One region of the Shewanella sp. K8 genome, then DNA from elsewhere that is predicted to be linked to it. Evidence: predicted binding sites of a transcription regulator. Region 1 holds the regulator's gene; each other region holds the start of a gene.
The links. The regulator ArgR, encoded in region 1, controls arginine synthesis, uptake and breakdown. The targets are predictions, from matches to a motif close to ANTGAATANNTATTCANT.

Region 1 (4,414 bases):
AATATGGTGTCCCTCATCCAGAGCAATTATCGTGGCATGGGCTCAGGCATGACGCCTCCGGATTTGGGATTTGTGTTGCAGGACAGGGGCCAGCTGTTTGATCTCACTCCCGGGCGTGCCAACTCCTATGCACCGGGTAAGAGACCGTTTCATACCATAATTCCGGCCTTTGTCACCAAAGATGGCAAGCCTTGGCTCAGCTTTGGCGTCATGGGGGGAGCCACCCAACCCCAGATGCACGCTCAGATCATGATTAATCTGATTGATTTTGGCCTCAACCTGCAGGAGGCGGGCGATGCTCCGAGAATACTGCATACAGGTTCCAGCCAACCGACCGGCGAGCAGATGACAGATGGCGGTTATATCAGTCTCGAGTCGGGCTTTTCCATGGAAACCCGCCGTGAGCTGATGAAAAAGGGGCATACTTTGAGTGATTCTCTCGGGGCTTTTGGTGGTTATCAGGCCATAGGCGTCAATGTTGAAAGCGGCGTTTATCGGGGAGCGTCCGAGTCCCGTAAAGACGGGCAGGCATCAGGTTATTGAAAGCAATCGGCAAAAACGTGCGTGAGCTAATTCAAATTAACGCTCAAGTTGCGGATAATAAGGCCGAAGATGAATTAATCTGAAAGGGTAGATTGCAAATGGATACACAGGTTATGCCACGGGAACAACTGGGAATCTGCGCTGAGGGAAATCTGCACAGCGTTTATCTGATGTTCAATGCCAACGAAGGCGGGGAGTCACAACTGCGTCCTTGCCTGGCCAATGTCGCCCAGTATTTGTATGAGCTGGCAGATCAGTATGCCGACAGTGCCTTTAACGCCTTTGTGGCGATTGGTGCCAACTTTTGGGATCACCTCTATCCGGGAAGCAGACCGGCTGAACTCAGGCCGTTCCCTGCTATGGAGTCGGGTAACCGGGATGCGCCGGCGATAGAGTTCGATATTTTTATTCACCTGCGTTGTGATCGCCTGGATATTCTTCATCTGGTAGCCAATGAGGTCAACGAAATGCTGGAAGGGTTGGCTGAACTGGAAGAGGAGGAGCGCGGGTTCCGCTTTATGGACAGCCGCGATCTGACCGGTTTTGTCGATGGCACAGAAAACCCCAAGGGCAGAGGCCGTCAAGCTGTAGCCCTGGTAGGTGATGAAGACGATGCATTTCGCGGCGGTAGCTACATTCATGTACAGAAATATGTCCATAATCTGAGTAAGTGGCACAGACTGCCGCAGAAAAAGCAGGAAGACATCATAGGCCGCACCAAGCAGGACAACATAGAGTACGCCTCGGAAGACAAACCGCTGACGGCACATATCAAGCGGGTAAATCTCAAGTATGACAATGGTGAGTCGATGGAGATCCTGCGTCAGAGCATGCCCTATGGTTCTGTAAAACAGCAGGGTTTGATGTTTATTTCCACCTGTAAGACACCTAACCATTTTGAAAAGATGCTTCACAGTATGGTTTTCGGTGACGGAGAAGGGCACCATGATCACCTGATGCACTTTACTCAGGCGGTAACAGGCTCCTCTTTCTTTGCCCCTTCTCTGGATTTCATGATCCAGTTTGATGATTAATAGCGCGATAAAAACAAAAACGCCCCTCATTGAAGGGCGTTTTTTTATGGCATTTTCAACTCAGTCTGTGTAATTGAACAGCGACTTCACTGTTTCCAGGGTTTCATCAATGGTCTTGATGCTGGAAGGGCAGATAAAGATAGTATCATCACCGGCGATAGTGCCCAGAATACCTTCTGGCTTGCCGATGGAGTCCAACAGCCTGGCAATTAACTGCGCCGCGCCCGGGCTGGTACGCACCACTATCATGGCTTGGTTATGATCCACATCCAATACCAGATTCTTCAGCGGGCTGCCGGCAGTAGGCACCCCTAGTTCGGCCGGTAAGCAGTAGACCATCTCCTGCTTGGCGTTACGGGTGCGCACGGCACCGAACTTGCTCAGCATGCGCGAGACTTTGGACTGGTTGATATTGGCAAAGCCTTCGGCTTGCAGTGCATTGACTATTTCACTCTGGGAGCCGAAGCGCTCCTCTTTAAGCAGAGCCTTGAAGGTTCTGATTAGCTCATCCTGATTTTTGCTTGCTTGCATCATCTTCTTCTGTCGTTATTCAGAAAATCCCGGCCATTCTGCATATCAAACGGATAAGTGTCAACAAATACCCAAGATGTCTGCATAAAAATGCAATGCAGGTCATTTGGTGGGTAAAAGAAGCCTCAGTGGGCAGTAGAAAACGCTGAAGTTAATTCAGCTTTTGATGAAACAGAGTCATATGACTAAGGGATAATTGCTATTTTTGTGACGATCCTTTAATGTTGCGCCATCACAGAATTAGATCTATGTCACACATAATTCCGAGAATTGACGGAGATAACTATGAAAGTTGCTGTACTTGGTGCTGCTGGTGGTATCGGCCAGGCTCTTGCCCTTCTGTTGAAAACCCAATTGCCTGCCGGCTCTCAGCTGTCACTCTATGATATCGCCCCCGTAACGCCTGGGGTTGCCGTGGATCTGAGTCATATCCCGACAGCAGTTGAAGTTAAAGGTTTTGCCGGTGAAGACCCAACGCCTGCACTGGAAGGTGCCGATGTGGTGCTGATTTCTGCCGGTGTTGCCCGTAAGCCGGGCATGGATCGTTCTGATCTGTTCAATATCAATGCCGGTATCGTCCGTAACCTGATTGAAAAAGTGGCCGCGACTTGTCCCAAAGCGCTGATCGGTATCATCACCAACCCAGTGAACACCACTGTGGCCATTGCTGCTGAAGTACTGAAAAAAGCCGGTGTTTACGACAAGAACCGTCTGTTCGGTGTGACGACTCTCGATGTCATCCGCTCTGAAACCTTTATCGCCGAAGCCAAAGGGCTGAACGTTGCCGATGTTAAAGTCAATGTGATTGGCGGCCACAGCGGTGTGACCATTCTGCCTCTGTTGTCTCAGGTTGAAGGTGTCAGCTTCTCTGATGAAGAAGTTGCTGCCCTGACCAAGCGTATTCAAAACGCTGGTACTGAAGTGGTTGAAGCCAAAGCCGGTGGCGGCAGCGCGACTCTGTCCATGGGCCAGGCCGCTTTCCGTTTCGGTCTGTCGCTGATCCGCGGTCTGCAGGGTGAAGCCAATGTGATCGAGTGCGCCTATGTTGATGGTGGTAGCGAGCACGCTGAATTTTTTGCCCAGCCAGTGGTACTCGGCAAGAATGGTATCGAAAAGGTTCTGCCGTATGGAGAGCTGAGTGCGTTTGAAACCAATGCCCGTGACGCCATGCTGGATACCTTGAAGGCGGATATCAAACTGGGTGTAGACTTCGTTAAGTAAGTCAACTTCAGTGAATAAAAAGGAGCGCCGCGGCGCTCCTTTTTGCTACTTGAACTTATTCTTCTCTGGCCTTGCTGGCTAGTTTCTTTGGCAAAACAGCCGAATTCTCTCCTGCTGCTCCTTTATCTGCGCCTGCCGTTCTTCTTCTGTCATCTTAATCATTTCACCGGAGGCCTCATCTTTACGTTGTAGTCTGGTGTGGGTATTGAGTACATCCAATTGGAATTTGGCCTTATCACAAATAGCCTGAGCCTGGGCCGCATCTTTCTCCTTGATCAATTTGGCCTGTTTCTCAGACTCAGTTTCCTGCACAACGTCATCTTTTCGCTGCGGCGCGACCGTGCCAATTCTGGCGGGTTGCAGATTTTGGCTGTTCAATTCGGTGGCCTGTTGCTGTGGCGGCGGCTCTTGGCTGTAGTGGGTAACGCCATTTTCATCGACCCAAGTATAGATGGGCGTTGCCGAGGCAGCGTTGGCTCCGAGTAATGCCAGCAGAGCCATAAATAGGCTGATCCTTATCATTGTCTGTTTCCGTTTCTGCAGGGTGAGCTTGTCTGAGCAAGTGTGTTATCTTTGCCGCTATAGACCTTTATTACACCATCAGGTTAAGTGTATGCAAAATTTATCCAAGCCAACAATAAAAACCCGTGGCATCTATCTGTTACCCAATCTGATGACAACGGCAGGATTGTTCTCGGGCTTCTATGCTGTTATCGCTTCCATGAATGGGCACTTTGAGGCATCGGCTATTGCTGTATTTGTTGCCATGTTATTCGATGGACTGGATGGTCGTCTGGCGCGTTTGACCAACACTCAGAGTGCCTTTGGTGCCGAGTACGACTCGATGGCAGATATGGTATCCTTCGGTATGGCTCCGGCCTTGATAGCCTATAACTGGGGGCTTTCTGAATTGGGCAAAATAGGTTGGCTGGCGGCCTTTATCTATTGCGCCGGGGCTGCCTTGCGTCTGGCGCGCTTCAATACCCAAGTAGGAGTGGCCGATAAACGTTTCTTCCAAGGGCTTGCCAGTCCGGCCGCAGCGGCTCTTATTGCTGGCAGTGTCTGGCTGGGGCAGGGCTACGGCG
Region 2 (4,414 bases), on a different contig from region 1:
TATCCAGCAGTTGGCTTGCCAGCGGCGAGGGTTTGAAGCCTTGAATTTTGCCCGAGTCAGACTCCAGTGCCTGATAAAGGCCGCTGGCGGTGCCGACCCAGAGTTGCCCCAGATGATCGCGAAAAATCGCTCTGACATCGCCATTACCCAGGTTGTGGTTCTCGAAACTGTTGGGGAGCAGCTTTCCCATGGCTTCCTGATTGAGATCCAGCTTACCGAGACCGGCTCCCTTGGTCGCTATCCAAAGTTGGTTGCTGTCATCCAGATGCAGTGTCTGGATGGTCTTGCCATCGCTGTTTGGTTGCCAAAGAAGCTCCCGGGTTTGAGGTGTAAACCGCAGCAGACCGAGTTTATCCACCGCCAACCAGAGCCGTTGCTGTGGATCCAAAACCATATGCCGAAAGCCGGCATCGCCAAGTTGGTTGATGGAGTAAGGCACGGCCTCGGTTCCCAAAGACCAGTGCCAGAGCGTTCCTTTGCTTGCGAGCCATAAACTGCCGTCTTTGGCCTGTATCAGAGACTCTACCTGAGCAGACTGCGGCAATATTGCCATCTGTTGCCAGGACTTGCTGTCATCCAGCTGCCAGAGCGAGTCTCCTGCAAGATACAAGTCGCCGGAAGGTGTTGCATAAAACCTCAGTTGTGAAACGGTATTTGTCTGAAGCTGCTGGCTATCCAGGCGTTGGCGGCGTTTGGGGTCGTAGCGCCAAACCTTTGCATCATCCATCAGCAGCCAGAGCATGCCTTGTTTGTCTTCTGCCAGCTCGCGGATCCCGGTCAGCGGCAGATCGGCTTCGGCACCCAATATTTCAAAGCGGCCACTGTCCGGATGATAAAGATTCAGGCCATCGCTCAAGGTCAGCAGCCACAACTCCTTCTGGCTTGAAAACAGTAGCCTTTCAATGTGATTGCCACTAGGGCCGTAGGGAGCGTCCTGCTTACTGTAGATTCTGAAATGTTCGCCATCGAAGCGGTTGAGTCCGGCTTGTGTGGCTATCCACAGGTGACCACGATCGTCTGTGGCGAGGTCATTGACAGTGTTCATCGACAAGCCGTCTTCGGCCTGAAATTGCTCAAGGACAGGGCGATAGCCCAATGACGGCGTCAGGCTATCGAGGCACCAAAGTGCCGTAAAAAGGAGCAGCAACGCAAAGATTTTCACCGAAAAGCCTCAAAAACGAACTTTTTTCAGTGTAGATGCTGGTGGCCGAAATGCGAATTTTGTGAGCACATTCTAGTGCTTAGAAATAAAAAACGGCCGCATGTAGCGGCCGTTGTGGGGAAGTCCGGCTAAATTGCCCTTAGAACAGTAGATGTGCCATCCCGGCAATCACAGGCAGAGTAACCAGGGTTCGCAGCAGGAAGATGGCAAACAACTCCCAAATTTTCACCGGTATCTTGCTGCCGATAAGCAAGGCACCTACTTCACTCATGTAGATCAATTGGGTGACAGACAGCGCCGCAATCACAAAGCGTGTCATGTCGGATTCTATGCTGGTGGCCAGAATCGAGGGGATAAACATATCGGCAAACCCGACGACTATAGTCTTGGAGGCTTGGGTAGCTTCGGGGATCTGCATCAGTTCCAACAATGGAATAAAAGGCTTACCAAGATAGTTAAATACCGGGGTGTATTCGGCGATGACCAGAGCTATGGTCCCCAATGCCATTACGACGGGGAGCACACCGAAGATCATATCGATGACATTTTTCACCCCTTCGGAGAGCACCTTGAATACGCCACCTGTGTGGGACGCCTTGGTGAGCGCCAGATCCAGTCCCCAGGACAGAGAGTTATGACCTTCTGGCAGCGACTCATCATCTTTCTGTCTGGGGCTGCCATCAACATAAACATCCTTCTTGCGCGACAGCGGCGGCAACTTGGGTACTATTATGGCGGCAACAATGCCGGCCAGACAGACTGTCAGGTAGAAGGGTACAAACATTGCCTGCAGTTTCACTTGGGTGAGTACCACAAGGGTAAAAGTGATGGAGACTGCCGAGAAGGTGGTGCCGATAACCGCCGCTTCACGCTGGGTATAGAAGCGGTTCTCATACTGTTTACTGGTCAGCAAAATACCAACGCTACCATCCCCGAGCCAGGAGGCCATACAGTCTATGGCGCTGCGTCCCGGTAGGTTGAACACCGGCCGCATCAACTTGGTCAGTAAGGTTCCGAAGAGTTCCAGCAGGCCAAAGTTGAGCAACAAAGGCAGGAACATACCGGCAAAAAAGAATACACAGAACAACAGTGGCAACAGGCCATTCATCACCAAGGCGCCGGTGGAATCGGCTATGAGCATCTCAGGGCCAACCTGGAAGAAGGTCAGACAGATAAATATGGCGCCCAAAACCCTGACCAAGAGCCAGGCAGGGCTGATATTCAACAGGGAGTTGAGAAACTTGCTGCGGCGGATAAAACCGGGGCGCAGGAGTTTCACCAATACACTGGCCGTGGCGGTAAATACCACTATGGCGCAAATTATGCTGGTCAAATAATCATTGAGCAAATTCTTGAGTTCACCGGCCAACACCGCCACAGGAATGGTCAGTTCGTTGTTATAGCTGATAGGCGTCATAAAGAGTAAGACGCCGAGCAGAGATGGCACCAGGAAGGTGAGTATGGTTGTTATGTTGCGGGGTTGTTTTTCGTCTGCCACGGTTATTACACCCTGAATCTACACTAATTGGATGAGTAACAAAGCTACTCGCCAGGGGCAATATTGGCTCTGAATGCATTTTCATTCAACCGGCCCCCGAATTTAAGGGGGCAAGATTACCCCCTTAGCGCGGCTATGTAAATTCATTCGCTGTCAGTTCTGTCTCTTTGATCACAACAGCATAGTTATTTCCTGTCCTTGCTTAATTATTATTTGAGCAGTTCCTTATGGAAAATCCTTCAAAAAGAAATGGTTAAATATTTGTTATTCAGGCTGAACCTGGGCTTTGTCTCAGCCGAAAGTCTGTCTCAGGTTCAGCGACCTGTCGGCACTGGCCTTTAACTGCAATACGGCTTGCTCAACCTGACACAGGGCGCTGACATTGTCATTGGTGGCGCCGTGAATCGTCTGTATGCCGCCTGCTATCTCTTGCACTACTTGCCCTTGCTGGGTTGCCGTCACGGCGTTTTGTCTGGCGAGATCGTGTATTTCAGCCATCCCCTGATTAACTGTGTTGATGGACTCCACAGCCGACAATGCTTCAGTGGCGCACTCCTGTGCCTGTTGTCTACTGGCTTCCATCTCATTGGCCCACTGGGTCAGCATGCTGAACATGGCCTCTATGCTGGCAGATATACTCTTGGTGGACTGCTGAGTGCGGCCGGATAAGGCTCTGACCTCATCGGCGACCACCGCAAAGCCGCGTCCCTGTTCGCCGGCTCTGGCTGCTTCTATGGCTGCATTGAGAGCCAGCAGGTTGGTTTGGTCGGCAATGGCGTCGATTTCCGACATGGCGTTGGCAACTTGCTGTGCTTCATCGTTCAGGCGTTTGGCATTGGAAGCCGCCCTGGCAACATCATCGGCCAGGTGGAGAATATGTTCACTGTTCTGATGCATCACATCCCGGCTTTGACGACATAGGCCATAAGCCTCATCTATACGGCCTGAGGTTGCCTGGGTGTTGTCGGCCACCTCACTGATAGTGGCATGCAGCTCTTCGATGGCACTGGCTATCTGCTGCATCTGTTGTTGTTCCAGATCCATGCCGACTCTGGCCTGCTCTGTGGCCACCACCAACTGAGCGGCAATATCATTGGTTTTAAGCGCTTGATCCTGAGTCCGGCCCAAAACGCCCTGAAGCATGGCGGCCTTACGCTGCAACTGAAATTCGAGCACGGATGAGGTATCGTGCCCGGCATAGATGAAGCGACTGACAGAATCGTACTCTTGCTTGAGTGCCATCAATCGTGCCGGAATACGAAAGGCTTCGTCATAGAAGATAGCCAGATTGAGCGCCATCAACATGGCTCCGGCCAACACCACGCCCCAGCCCCAGATATAGCCGCTAAGCAGTAAGCCAGAGCCTGCCATCAGTGCCGAAAGCAAGCGTTTTTGCGTCAGCGTCAGCGGATCTTTGACTCTTTTGCCCTGATTCAGGCGACTGTATACCTTGATGGCCCGTTTGATGGTGCCTTGACTGGGTTTAACCCTGACAGATTGATAACCAATGATTTTACCCTGTTCAAAGATGGGGGACACGAAAGCATCGACCCAGTAAAAACCACCGTCCTTACAACGGTTTTTGACCAATCCCCGCCAGGAACTGCCGGCCTTGAGGCATTGCCACATTTCGGCAAAGGCCGCCTTGGGCATGTCGGGATGGCGAACCATGTTGTGGCTGTGGCCCAACAGCTCGGCTTCAGAAAAACCCGATATCTCAGCAAAGGCCGGGTTGACGTAAGTGATAACGCCGC
Region 3 (4,414 bases), on a different contig from region 1:
TAGTAGAGCAGCCCATTTTCCTCGGTAAAACCTGCATTGGGGATATTGGCCAGAATGGCGCCGAAGCCGATGGGAAGCAGCAGCAAAGGCTCAAACTTGCGCACGATTGCCAGATACAACAACAAGGCACCGACCAACATCATCAAGGCCTGTGGCCAGGTAAAGTGCGCTATTCCCGTCTCAGACCAAAAAGCGAGTAAACCGTCCATCATCGCTCCTTAGGCCAGTGCCAGCAACTTGGTACCGACGCTGACGGCATCACCTTCCTTGACCAGGATGCGGCTGACTACACCATCGGCCTGAGCCCGGATCTCAGTTTCCATCTTCATCGCCTCGAGTATGATAACGACATCACCGGCGCGAACGCTGTCTCCGGCAGCCACCTGTACCTTGAAAATATTGCCGGAAAGCGGCGCGCTCATCTCCAGTTCCGGCCCAGAGGCAACAGCAGGAGCCTGCACAGGAGCAGCCTGCGGCTCTGCCACCGGCAAAGGCGCTACCTGACTGATATCACCGCCCTCACTGACCTGCACCACAAAGCGCTGGCCCTGCACGTCCACGGTATAAACCTCCGGCTGACGCCCACCGGTGGCAGCCTTGGTTTGAGTTGTTTGTGACAGAGGAGCTTCCAATTCTGGCTTGGGTTCAAATGCCGCTGGATTGCCACGGTTCTTAATAAACTGCAGGCCGATTTGCGGGAACAGCGCATAAGTCAGCACATCATCGTCGCGCTCTTCGCTGAGGCTCAAACCTTGTGCCAACGCTTTTTCGGCCAGTTCGGCCCGCAGATGTTCAAGCTCAGGCGCGAGCAGATCGGCCGGGCGACAACTCACAGGCTCGGCCCCCTGCAACACCCGCTGTTGCAATTCACTGTTCACCTTGGCCGGGGTGGCACCATATTCGCCCTTGAGTACACCTTCCGTCTCCTTGGTCAGCGACTTATAGCGCTCGCCCATCAGCACATTGATTACCGCCTGGGTACCGACAATCTGGGAGGTGGGGGTCACCAGAGGAATAAAACCCAGATCTTCCCGCACCCTTGGGATCTCCTCGAGCACCAGATCCAGCTTGTCCTCGGCGCCTTGCTCTCTGAGCTGGTTTTCCATATTGGTCAGCATGCCACCCGGCACTTGAGCCCGCAGAATGCGTGAATCTATGCCTTTTAGTGCCCCTTCGAAACGGGCATATTTTTTTCTGACCTCACGGAAATAGGCGGCTATCTCCTCCAGCAGTGCCAAGTCATAGCCTGTCGCCCTATCGGTATCTTCAACCATGGCAACCAAGGTTTCGGTGGCACTGTGACCATAGGTTTGGCTCATGGAAGAAATGGCAGTATCCAGAACATCAATGCCGGCCTCAATCGCCTTTTGATAGGTTGCGGTTGATAACCCTGTAGTGGCATGGCACTGCATGGTGATCAGTAGATCAGTTTCCGACTTCAAGCGGCTTATTAGCTCAAATGCCTCCATCGGCTTGAGCAAACCGGCCATGTCCTTGATACAGAGTGAATGGCAGCCCATATCTTCCAATTGCTTGGCCATGGTCAACCAGGTTTGCAATGTATGTACGGGGCTTGTGGTGTAAGAAATTGTGCCCTGGGCATGAGCGCCAACATCAATCACGGCTTTCAGCGCGGCTTGCAAGTTGCGCACATCATTCATGGCATCGAACACCCGGAATACATCGACCCCGCTGTCATGGGCGCGCTCTGCAAACCGGGTCACCAAGTCGTCACTGTAATGGCGATAACCCAGCAAGTTCTGGCCCCTCAATAACATCTGCTGCCGGGTGTTGGGCATGGCTTGTTTCAGCGCCCGGATCCGCTCCCATGGGTCTTCACCCAGATAACGGATACAGGCATCAAAGGTTGCACCGCCCCAGGACTCCAGGGACCAAAAGCCAACACTGTCCAACTTGGATGCAATCGGCAACATATCTTCGATACGCATTCTGGTTGCCAACAATGACTGGTGGGCATCCCGCAGGACAACGTCGGTTAATGCTAAAGCTTTACTCATCTTTTTTATCCATCAGATTGCGGCATTTAAGCCTGTTTGCGGTATTGGTGAATGGCACAGCTAATGGCTGCCAGCTGTTGCGGCGTTGGTGCGCCTGCCTGGGCGACGACTGCGGATTGTGCCTTGGCCCTTTCCTGAGTTTGGTTCTTATCCTCCAAGCTGGGTTTAGGTGCCAGATAATGGGCCGATATCCGGATCCCCAAGATCAGCAGCCCCAAGAACAGATAAACCAGCCCCATACCGAGCAGCATAATCCCCACAGCTTCCACGAGTTGCTCAGAAAGCGACATCATATCTTCCTCATTTTGTTAATGGCGCGGCAGGCCTTTCCATGTCTAAGTCTGGTCTGAGATGACAGAACATGGCACCCCAGCCGGACAATAATGGTAAATATGCGAAAAAGTGCGATTTTCAATCACTGCTTGTTTTAGCCTAACAGGCCAAGTTGCACCTAACCATGTGACTTAGGTCAAAAGCGATAACCAATCTATAACAAAAAACCTTCCTCAATGTAAATTGGTCATACCAAAACAAATCAATAAAACCTCATAGGGAATGATGATTCATAAATATTTATTTAATATTTTTGATGAAAAACTAAAACTCAAACCAAAATGAAGGGAAGATGATATCGCGAATGCCGGCAAGGGTGGCAAGTTTCAACATAGGGGACTTGTGAATACAAATGGTTTTAAAGCCTTTCCCGGATGTGTTCGCCATAAGCGATAAAATTGTCTTAAATTCGGGGGAAAGGTCATATGAAGAGCAAAGCATGGTACTTGATGATGAAAATAGGTTCTCTATCCAGAACTTGTTACATCCCGGACTTTCAGTGGGCCTGTGTCTCTGTATCAAGCTTACGGATAAGGCACTGTGGATAGCTAGGAAATTGCAGGCGAGTAAGAAACAGATAGCAAAACGCCCCGCTATTGCGGGGCGTCTTACTTCTTTGCTATTTGGCGCGCATGGAAGGAGTCGAACCTCCGACCGCCTGGTTCGTAGCCAGGTACTCTATCCAGCATAAAGCCCATACTCCCTTAGCAGGGGAGCGCCTTCGGCCACTCGGCCACCTCTCCGTTTTCTTGGCGCACATATTACTGTTTGAAGAAAATAAGTCAAACCCTTTTTCCGAAACCTTTTCCGTTTGTCCTGTTTTTAATCACCTGACCTAAATAACGCGCAAATCCTGTGCTATCAAGGGTTTTCCGGCTCCAGAAAATAAAAAAGCCAGTTTAAAAACTGACTCTTCTATTCCTGACGGAGGTTCACTTTATGTCGCCTCAGAAGTTACCACCTTCAGAAGGTGTTCCTGTTTTCTCAGACTGAATACGCTGATAAATCTCTTCACGGTGCACAGAAACTTCTTTGGGTGCATTCACACCTATACGTACCTGATTCCCCTTCACACCCAGCACTGTCACTGTGACCTCGTCACCAATCATCAGTGTTTCGCCAACACGACGAGTCAAAATCAGCATTCGATTGCTCCTCTAGTTTCCATATCTTCTACACACGGCGCTCATCCGTCGTAACCATTATTATAAGGTGAGCTTAGTACAAATTAATAGTATTCAATACTAAATCCGTTGTTTAATTACACCTTATTTAGTTCAAAAGCGTGATGTAACACCCGAACTGCCCTGTGTAAATCCGATTCATCTATTACCACTGACAGCTTTATCTCTGATGTTGCCATCAACTTAACATGAATTCCTTCATTCCCCAAGATATCAAACACCTTGGCGGTTGCCTCGGCCCTGCGATGCACGCCGGCACCTATTACAGACACCTTTGCCAGGGCTTTTTCAAACACCAATGGGCCAAACGATGTTCCAAGTTCCGGTTCATCGAGCGCCTTTAACGCCCAAGGGAGCCTGCTGGCATCCAAGGTAAAGCTGACGCTGTCATCTGTACCCGCCTTGGTCACCAGATCCACTTCCACACCATTTTCGGCCAGCAGTGAAAATACTGCCGCAAAGGGGTCCGGTGAATCGTCGGTGCGACTCAGACTCAGCATCGCCTGCCCTTTACTGCAAGCGATACCCGCTACTTGATTACTCTTGTCTTCACAGGCATCGAAACGTATCAGGGTGCCACTGCCAGGTTCAAAGCTGGAAAGCACCCGCAAGGGAACCCGAAAGCGCTCGGCATAAGAGACTGAATCCGGGTGCAACACCTTGGCTCCCAACCGAGCCATCTCCAGCATCTCTTCGAAACTGATGGCATCAAGCTTTTGTGCGCTCGGTTCAATATTGGGATCTGTGGTATAGACACCAGCCACATCGGTAAAAATTTGACATTCCTGCGCCTTGAGCGCGGCAGCCAATGCCACAGCAGTGGTATCCGAGCCTCCGCGCCCAAGAGTGGTCACTTCCCCGAATTGATCCCGACCCTGG

Region 2: ON072_RS09325 (YjiH family protein) is a predicted target of ArgR. The motif match lies at 2,733-2,750, and genes of this name have one in related genera.
Region 3: ON072_RS07680 (OadG family transporter subunit) is a predicted target of ArgR. The motif match lies at 2,583-2,600, and genes of this name have one in related genera.

Annotation. Positions count from the first base shown of each region.
Region 1 covers NZ_JAPEHY010000039.1:897-5,310, reverse strand. Annotated here, with positions in the region: gene ggt (gamma-glutamyltransferase) at 1-543, shown strand, start outside; gene ON072_RS17845 (Dyp-type peroxidase) at 642-1,577, shown strand; gene argR (transcriptional regulator ArgR) at 1,638-2,108, opposite strand; gene mdh (malate dehydrogenase) at 2,394-3,329, shown strand; gene ON072_RS17830 (DUF4124 domain-containing protein) at 3,408-3,851, opposite strand; gene pssA (CDP-diacylglycerol--serine O-phosphatidyltransferase) at 3,943-4,414, shown strand, end outside.
Region 2 covers NZ_JAPEHY010000014.1:4,340-8,753, reverse strand. Annotated here, with positions in the region: gene ON072_RS09330 (two-component regulator propeller domain-containing protein) at 1-1,162, opposite strand, end outside; gene ON072_RS09325 (YjiH family protein) at 1,302-2,579, opposite strand; gene ON072_RS09320 (methyl-accepting chemotaxis protein) at 2,952-4,414, opposite strand, start outside.
Region 3 covers NZ_JAPEHY010000010.1:89,070-93,483, forward strand. Annotated here, with positions in the region: gene ON072_RS07670 (sodium ion-translocating decarboxylase subunit beta) at 1-209, opposite strand, end outside; gene oadA (sodium-extruding oxaloacetate decarboxylase subunit alpha) at 219-2,018, opposite strand; gene ON072_RS07680 (OadG family transporter subunit) at 2,045-2,311, opposite strand; gene csrA (carbon storage regulator CsrA) at 3,299-3,496, opposite strand; gene ON072_RS07690 (aspartate kinase) at 3,613-4,414, opposite strand, start outside.